DNA from 2 places in the Streptomyces sp. NBC_01546 genome. Region 2 is predicted to be linked to the other one. Evidence: predicted binding sites of a transcription regulator. Region 2 holds the regulator's gene; the other holds the start of a gene.
The links. Region 2 encodes HrcA, which represses chaperone genes, less so after heat shock. Its sites were predicted from a motif close to TTNGCACTCNGNNNNNCNGAGTGCNAA; they were not measured.

Region 1 (4,410 bases), 1.9 Mb from region 2:
ACGAGATCTTCGCGTCTGGCTACATCGACCACGACACGATGAAGGACGAGGAGAGCGTCACCGGCCGCGACGTCATCCGGCAGGACGTCACGATGTGGCGCAACGCGTTCGACTTCACCTTCGACACGAAGGCGCAGCTGGCCGAGGGCGACTACGTCACCACGGTGTGGACCTGGACGGGCACGCACAAGGGCGAGTTCATGGGCATCGCGCCGACCGGCAAGCGCTGCACCATGACCGGCACCACGACCTTCCGATGTCAGGACGGAATGATCGCGGAGGGCTGGTGGCACATGGACGCCATGGGCCTGATGCGCCAACTGGGCGCCCTGTAGCCCCCGCACACGAGCCCTCGCCCACGGGCCCTCACGGACAAGCCCTCACACACGGGAAGGCCCCGTTCCGCAGATGCGGAACGGGGCCTTCTCAGCGCGGTGCTCGATCAGTGGCTGTGGCCGTGACCGTGGCCGTGGCCCGCGTCGCCCTCTTCCTCGGCCGGCTTCTCGACGACCAGGGTCTCGGTCGTGAGCAGCAGGGAGGCGATGGAAGCGGCGTTCTCCAGCGCGGAGCGGGTGACCTTCACCGGGTCGATGACGCCGGCCTTGACCAGGTCGCCGTACTCGCCGGTGGCGGCGTTGAAGCCCTGGCCCTTGTCGAGCTCGGCGACCTTCGCGGTGATGACGTAACCCTCGAGGCCGGCGTTCTCGGCGATCCAGCGCAGCGGCTCGACGGCGGCGCGGCGCACGACCGCGACACCGGTGGCCTCGTCACCGGTCAGGCCGAGGTTGCCCTCGAGGACCTTGACGGCGTGGACGAGCGCGGAGCCACCGCCGGAGACGATGCCCTCCTCGACCGCGGCGCGGGTCGCCGAGATGGCGTCCTCGAGACGGTGCTTCTTCTCCTTGAGCTCCACCTCGGTGGCGGCGCCGACCTTGATGACGCAGACGCCGCCGGCGAGCTTCGCCAGGCGCTCCTGCAGCTTCTCGCGGTCCCAGTCCGAGTCGGTGGACTCGATCTCGGCCTTGATCTGGTTGACGCGGCCGACGACGTCCTCGTGGCTGCCGCCACCGTCGACGATGGTCGTGTCGTCCTTGGAGATCGTGACGCGGCGGGCGGAGCCCAGTACGTCCAGACCGGCCTGGTCGAGCTTGAGGCCGACCTCCTCGGCGATGACGGTGGCACCGGTGAGGGTGGCCATGTCCTGCAGCATCGCCTTGCGACGGTCGCCGAAGCCCGGGGCCTTGACGGCGACCGCGTTGAAGGTGCCGCGGATCTTGTTGACGACGAGGGTGGAGAGCGCCTCGCCCTCGACGTCCTCGGCGATGATCAGCAGCGGCTTCGAGGCGCCGGCCTGGATGACCTTCTCGAGCAGCGGCAGGAGGTCCTGGATGGAGGAGATCTTGCCCTGGTTGATCAGGATGTACGGGTCGTCGAGGACGGCCTCCATACGCTCCTGGTCGGAGACCATGTACGGGGAGAGGTAGCCCTTGTCGAAGGCCATGCCCTCGGTGAACTCCAGCTCCAGGCCGAAGGCGTTGGACTCCTCGACGGTGATGACACCGTCCTTGCCGACCTTGTCCATCGCCTCGGCGATGAGCTCGCCGACCTGCTGGTCCTGCGCGGAGAGCGCGGCCACGGCGGCGATGTCGGACTTGTCCTCGATCGGGCGGGCGGTCGCGAGGAGCTCCTCGGAGACGGCCTTGACCGCGGCGTCGATGCCCTTCTTCAGGGCGGCCGGGGACGCGCCCGCGGCGACGTTGCGCAGACCCTCGCGGACCAGCGCCTGGGCCAGCACGGTGGCGGTGGTGGTGCCGTCACCCGCGATGTCGTTGGTCTTGGTCGCCACCTCCTTCACGAGCTGCGCGCCCAGGTTCTCGTACGGGTCGTCCAGCTCGACCTCGCGGGCGATGGTGACACCGTCGTTGGTGATGGTGGGGGCGCCGAACTTCTTGTCGATGACGACGTTGCGGCCCTTGGGACCGATCGTCACCTTGACCGTGTCGGCAAGCTTGTTGACGCCGCGCTCGAGGGCGCGACGGGCGTCCTCGTCAAACTTAAGAATCTTCGGCATGGGAGCGGTTCAGCCCTCTCGTTGCGATCCCCGGCCGCTCACCGCGACCGCCTAGAACGAACTACGCCCCTCGCCGCCCGGCATCAGCAGGGGTGACCAGGGGCGTAGCTCAAAGCAAAACTGGAGAAGTGACTTACTTCTCGACGATCGCGAGCACGTCGCGGGCCGAGAGGACGAGGTATTCCTCGCCGTTGTACTTCACTTCGGTGCCGCCGTACTTGGAGTACAGGACGACGTCGCCGACGGTGACGTCCAGCGGGAGACGCTGACCGTCCTCGAAGCGGCCCGGGCCCACGGCAAGGACGACGCCCTCCTGGGGCTTCTCCTTCGCGGTGTCCGGGATGACCAGGCCAGAGGCCGTGGTCTGCTCGGCGTCGAGCGGCTGGACCACAATGCGGTCCTCAAGCGGCTTGATGGCAACCTTGGAGCTGGTGGTCGTCACGATCCGACCTCCCCCTTCGGAGATCCGGGGTTAACTGTCTGAGGTGGCGACCAGGTCGATCCGTCGTCGCGGGTGCCGGATCTGCCTGTCGCTGTGTTGGCACTCACCAGGGGCGAGTGCCAGATGCGACACTATTCCGGCGATTAGCACTCGGTCAAGCGGAGTGCCAATTCCCGCCGACGGGCGTTGCGCGGACCGACCCCCGAAACCCGTAAATCCCGGGCGTACGGGCGTTCGATCTCACTACTCTTCGCGTCATGACCAGGACGAACTCCGGTGTGCGGTGGCGGCACGGCATCCCGATCGCGGTCGGCCTCGCGGCCGGGATCTACATGCTGTCGGGCTCCGTGCCGCGGCTGGTGGCGCAGGTGGCCGGGGTGGAGGGCGCCTTCGTCGCCACGCGGTGCGCGGAGGAGCGGGACTCTGACGGGGACCGGCACTGGATGTGCGAGGGCTCCTTCGCCGCCGGCGACGGATCGTTCACCATCCCCCGGGTCGAGGTCGACACCGCTTTCGACACCCGTCCGGACGGACCGCAGACCGCATTCGTCCTCGGGCCGTCCGCCGGCACGGCCGTGCAGCCCGGCGTCTTCGTCTGGCTGGGGCCCGGGGCCGTGGGGGTGCTCTCCCTCGCCTTTCCCGCGTGGGCCGTCGCAGCGGCCTCCCGGGACGCCCTCGCCCGGCGCCGGAGCCGCGGCTCCTCCCTCGCCGGACAAGCCGGGCAGGCCGGGTAGCGCGGGTAGGTACGGGTACTCAGGCGGGGGCGCCGCCGCGTCGGCACACTGGCCGGCATGGCGACGACACGCGACCGCGAGCCCGTGTACTGGGCCGCCGACCTCATCCTGGCCGTCCTCACGCTCGCTGTCCTCGCCGTGGCCCTGTTCGTCGGATGGGTCTACGTCACCTTCGGCGCGTGGGGCGGGACCGAGGCCTTCCCCGACTCCGTCCCGACCGGCGCGCTGGTCTTCGTCGGCGTCCTGAGTTCGGTCGCCGCCGCCGCGTCCTTCGGCTTCTTCCGGCTGCGCGCCGGCATCGCCGGCACCCTGCACGGCGGAGCCTGCATCCTGCTCATCGGACTCCTCGTGGTCCTGGCGGGGGGACCCGGGGAACCGGTACCTGTCCCCACCCGCCAGGCCCCGAACTGCCACAGCGGCGGCGGCCACACCGACTGCCTGGGCGGCTGAACCGAGGCCGAAGGCAGGGCGCATTGCCTGATATGTGAGGCTTGGGCGGTGCGCATCCTCGTGGTCGAAGACGAAGAAGGCCTCGCCGAGTCCCTGCGGCGCGGCCTGTCCGCCGACGGGCACCTGGTCGAAGTCGCGCACGACGGCCACCGCGGCCTGGACCTCGCCCTCGCCGGCGGCCCGTACGACGTGGTCCTCCTCGACCTGATGCTCCCGGGCATGAGCGGCTACGAGATCTGCACCCGGATGCGCGCCCACGGCGACACCACCCCGGTGTTGATGCTCACCGCCCGGGACGGCGAGTACGACGAGGCCGAGGGCCTGGACTCCGGGGCCGACGACTACCTCACCAAGCCGTTCTCCTTCGTGGTCCTCGCCGCCCGCATCCGGGCGCTGGCCCGCCGCGCCGGCGCCCCCGACCGCACCACCCTCCAGGCCGGCGACCTCCTCCTCGACCCGCAGGGCCGCCGCTGCCGCCGCGGCGACCGCGACATCGAGCTCACCGCCCGCGAACTCGGCGTACTGGCCTGCCTGATGGAGCAGCCCGGACGGGCCGTCGCCAAGCAGGACATCCTCGACGAGGTCTGGGACACCCCGCACGGCATCGACCCGAACATCGTCGAGGTGTACGTCTCCTCGCTGCGCAGGAAGATCGACGCGCCGTTCGGCCGCCGCTCGATCCTCACCGTCCACGGGACCGGCTACCGGATGGC
Region 2 (4,410 bases):
TACCCTCCGACGCGTCACCGATGCACACGCAAAGTGACCCCGAGGACGTCCTCAAGCAGGTCGGAGGCTCGTGGCACTGGGCCCTCGGCTTCGCCCTCGCGACCCTGATACCAGGCATCCTGGTGCTCGTCTGGCCCGACGAGACACTGCACATCCTGGCCGTGATCATCGGCCTGCAGCTCCTGGTGGCGGGTGGCTTCCGTTTCGTGACGGCCTTCTCGCACACCGACGGGGGCGGCAGCCGGCTGGCGGCCGTCCTGATCGCCCTGCTGGCGTTTCTGGCCGGCGTCTTGGTGCTGCGGCATCCGATGCAGACGATCGGCGCGCTGTCCCTGGTCGTCGGCGTGTTCTGGCTGCTGACCGGAGTGCTCACCGCGTACGTCGCGATCGCCGACCGCGCGCTCCCGCACCGTGGCCTGACCTTCGGCCTGGGCGCCCTCGGCGCCGTCGCCGGAATCGTCGTCCTCTGCTTCCCGGTGGACTCCGCGGTCGCCCTGACGCGGCTGCTGGGACTGTGGCTCGTCCTGCTCGGCGTGTTCGAAGTGGTGATGGCCTTCGCACTGCGCTCCGCCGACCGCCGGGTCACCCGCACGCCTCCGGGGTGAGCGCCGGGCCGGGCGGTCGCCCCCGGGTCAGGCCGTGACGTGGTCGATCAGGTGCTCCACCGCGCCCAGCAGGGTGGGCTCCAGATCACGGTACGAGGTCACCCGGGACAGGATGTGCTGCCAGGCGGCGCCGGTGTTCTCGGGCCAGCCCAGCGAGCGGCAGATGCCCGTCTTCCAGTCCTGGCCGCGGGGGATCACCGGCCACGCCGGGATGCCCAGCGCCGACGGCTTCACGGCCTGCCAGACGTCCACGTACGGGTGGCCCACGATCAGGACGTCCGGAGAGCTCACCGACGCGGCGATCCGGGACTCCTTCGAGCCCGGCACCAGGTGGTCCACCAGGATCCCCAGGCGGGCGTCCGGGGCCGGGGCGAACTCCGCCACGATGGCCGGGAGGTCGTCGATGCCCTCCAGGTACTCCACCACCACGCCCTCGATCCGCAGGTCGTCACCCCAGACCCGCTCCACCAGCTCGGCGTCGTGCCGGCCCTCGACGTAGATCCGGCCCGCCCGCGCCACCCGGGCCCGGGCGCCCGGGACGGCGATCGAGCCGGAGGCCGTACGGGCCGGTCCGGCCGGGCCCCGGGACGGGCGGACCAGGGTGACGACGGCGCCCTCCAGCAGGAACCCCCGCGGCTCCATCGGGAACACCCGCCGCTTGCCGAAGCGGTCCTCCAGGGTCACCGTGCCCGCCTCGCAGGCCACCACCGCGCCGCAGAAGTCCGTACCGGCCACCTCGACCACCAGATCGGGTTCCGCCGCCACCTCCGGCACGGCCTTGGAACGCTTCCACTGGGGGGTCAGGTCGGGGGAGTACTCGCGCATCCGGCCGACACTAGGAGAGCCGCGGCCGTCATGCCCCCGACACGCCGAAACGGGCGGCCAGTGTGGCGCGTTGCGCACGCACGAAGGCCGCGGAGACCACCGCTCCGTGACCCGGCACGTACTGCGCGTCGTCCCCGCCCAGCGCCAGCAGCCGGTCCAGGGCCGCGGGCCACTGCCGGGGCACCGCGTCCGGGCCGGCCAAGGGTTCGCCCGACTCCTCGACCAGGTCCCCGCAGAACACCGTCTCGCGCTCGCCCGGCACGAAGACCGCCAGGTCGTGGCGGGTGTGCCCGGGCCCCACATTGGCCAGCAGCACCTGCACCCCGCCCAGCTCCAGCGTCCACTCGCCCGACACCAGGTGCTTCGGCGTCACCAGCAGGTCCACCGCCTCCGCGGCCTCCGTGTCCGCCAGACCGTGCCGCACCGCGTCCCCGCGCAGCTCCTGGCGGCCCGTGGCGAGCAGCGCGTCCAGCCCGACCGCCCCGTACACCTCGGCCCCGGGGAAGGCCGCCCCGCCCAGGACGTGGTCGAAATGGCCGTGCGTGAATGCGATATGGGTCACGTGCCGGCCCGCCAGCCGCTCGGCCTCCGCCCTCACCTGTGCGCCCTCGCGCAGGCACGAACCGGGGTCGACGAGGAGGACGGAATCGTCCCCCACCACCAGCCCCACCGTGCAGTCCCACACCGGGAGCCGCCGACGGCCGGTCCGTCCGGTCAGCCTTTCCCAGCCCGCCTCTTCCCAACGCACGTCCATGCCGCGACGCTACCCTGGCGGGCCTCCCTTGCCAGGGTCTTACTACCCGGCCGTACACTGAGCGGGGGATCTCTGGCACTCGAACGACCAGAGTGCCAACGACCGAGCTTCAACACGGCAACGGACCACAGCTGGAGGTGTGCGCGATGCTCAGCGAACGCAGACTCGAAGTGCTGCGCGCCATCGTCCAGGACTACGTCGGGACGGAGGAGCCGGTCGGCTCCAAGGCGCTCACCGAGCGGCACCGGCTCGGAGTCTCGCCCGCCACCGTGCGCAACGACATGGCCGTGCTGGAGGACGAGGGCTACATCGCCCAGCCGCACACCAGCGCCGGCCGGATCCCCACCGACAAGGGCTACCGCCTCTTCGTCGACAGGCTGGCGGGGGTCAAACCGCTGTCGACGCCCGAGCGCCGGGCCATCCAGAACTTCCTCGACGGCGCCGTCGACCTCGACGACGTGGTCGGCCGGACGGTGCGGCTGCTCGCGCAGCTGACCCGGCAGGTCGCCGTCGTCCAGTACCCGAGCCTGACCCGGTCGACCGTCCGGCACGTGGAGCTGCTCTCGCTCGCTCCCGCGCGCCTGATGCTCGTACTGATCACGGACACCGGGCGCGTCGAGCAGCGGCTGATCGACTGCCCGAGCCCCTTCGGGGAGGCCTCTCTGGCCGATCTGCGGGCCCGGCTCAACAGCAGGGTGGTCGGCCGTCGTTTCACCGACGTGCCCCCGCTCGTCCAGGACCTCCCCGAGTCCTTCGAGGCCGACGACCGCGGCACGGTGTCCACCGTGCTCACGACGCTCCTCGAAACCCTGGTCGAGGAAGCAGAAGAGCGGCTGATGATCGGCGGTACCGCCAATCTCACCCGCTTCGGACACGATTTTCCCCTGACGATCAGGCCGGTGCTCGAAGCGCTGGAGGAGCAGGTCGTGCTCCTCAAGCTGCTGGGCGAGGTCAACGAGTCGGGAATGGCCGTACGGATCGGGCATGAGAACGCCTACGAGGGACTGAACTCCACGTCGGTCGTCTCGGTCGGTTACGGTTCGGGCGGCGAAACGGTCGCCAAACTCGGCGTGGTCGGACCGACCCGCATGGACTACCCCGGAACGATGGGAGCGGTACGCGCAGTGGCACGTTACGTCGGACAGATCCTGGCGGAGTCGTAAGTGGCCACGGACTACTACGCCGTTCTCGGCGTGCGCCGCGACGCATCCCAGGACGAGATCAAGAAGGCCTTCCGGCGCCTCGCGCGTGAACTCCACCCGGATGTGAATCCGGACCCGAAGACGCAGGAGCGCTTCAAGGAGATCAACGCGGCCTACGAGGTGCTCTCGGACCCGCAGAAGAAGCAGGTCTACGACCTCGGCGGCGACCCGCTGTCCTCCTCGGGCGGCGGTGGCGGAGCGGGCGGCTTCGGAGCGGGTGGCTTCGGCAACTTCTCCGACATCATGGACGCGTTCTTCGGCCAGAGTCAGCAGCGCGGCCCGCGCTCGCGGACCCGGCGCGGCCAGGACGCCATGATCCGTCTGGACCTGGAGCTGGACGAGGCGGCCTTCGGGACGACCAAGGACATCCAGGTCGACACGGCCGTCGTCTGCACCACCTGCTCCGGAGAGGGTGCCGCCCCCGGCACCTCCGCGCAGACGTGTGACATGTGCCGCGGCCGCGGTGAGGTCTCGCAGGTCACCCGGTCCTTCCTGGGCCAGGTCATGACCTCGCGCCCCTGCCCGCAGTGCCAGGGCTTCGGCACCGTGGTCCCCACCCCGTGCCCCGAGTGCGCGGGTGACGGCCGGGTCCGGTCCCGCCGCAGCCTCACGGTCAAGATCCCGGCCGGTGTCGAGAACGGCACCCGCATTCAGCTCGCGGGCGAGGGTGAGGTCGGCCCCGGCGGCGGCCCCGCCGGCGACCTGTACGTGGAGATCCACGAGCTGCCGCACCCGACCTTCCAGCGGCGCGGGGACGATCTGCACTGCACGGTGACCATCCCGATGACGGCGGCCGCGCTGGGCACCAAGTGCCCGCTGGAGACGCTGGACGGTCTGGAGGAGATCGACATCCGGCCCGGTACCGGGTCCGGTCAGGCGATCCCGCTGCACGGGCGCGGCGTCACCCACCTGCGGGGCGGCGGGCGCGGCGACCTGATCGTCCACGTCGAGGTCACCACCCCGGGCAAGCTGGACCCCCAGCAGGAGGACCTGCTGCGCCAGCTGGCGAAGCTGCGGGGCGAGG

Region 1: groES (co-chaperone GroES) is a predicted target of HrcA. The motif match lies at 2,657-2,683, and genes of this name have one in related genera.

Annotation. Positions count from the first base shown of each region.
Region 1 covers NZ_CP109379.1:3,500,660-3,505,069, forward strand. The annotation lists gene OHA89_RS15715 (ester cyclase) at 1-335, shown strand, start outside; gene groL (chaperonin GroEL) at 443-2,071, opposite strand; gene groES (co-chaperone GroES) at 2,205-2,513, opposite strand; gene OHA89_RS15730 (hypothetical protein) at 2,771-3,247, shown strand; gene OHA89_RS15735 (hypothetical protein) at 3,305-3,697, shown strand; gene OHA89_RS15740 (response regulator transcription factor) at 3,746-4,410, shown strand, end outside.
Region 2 covers NZ_CP109379.1:5,406,211-5,410,620, forward strand. The annotation lists gene OHA89_RS24690 (HdeD family acid-resistance protein) at 1-605, shown strand, start outside; gene OHA89_RS24695 (DUF3097 domain-containing protein) at 633-1,430, opposite strand; gene OHA89_RS24700 (MBL fold metallo-hydrolase) at 1,459-2,184, opposite strand; gene hrcA (heat-inducible transcriptional repressor HrcA) at 2,331-3,347, shown strand; gene dnaJ (molecular chaperone DnaJ) at 3,348-4,410, shown strand, end outside.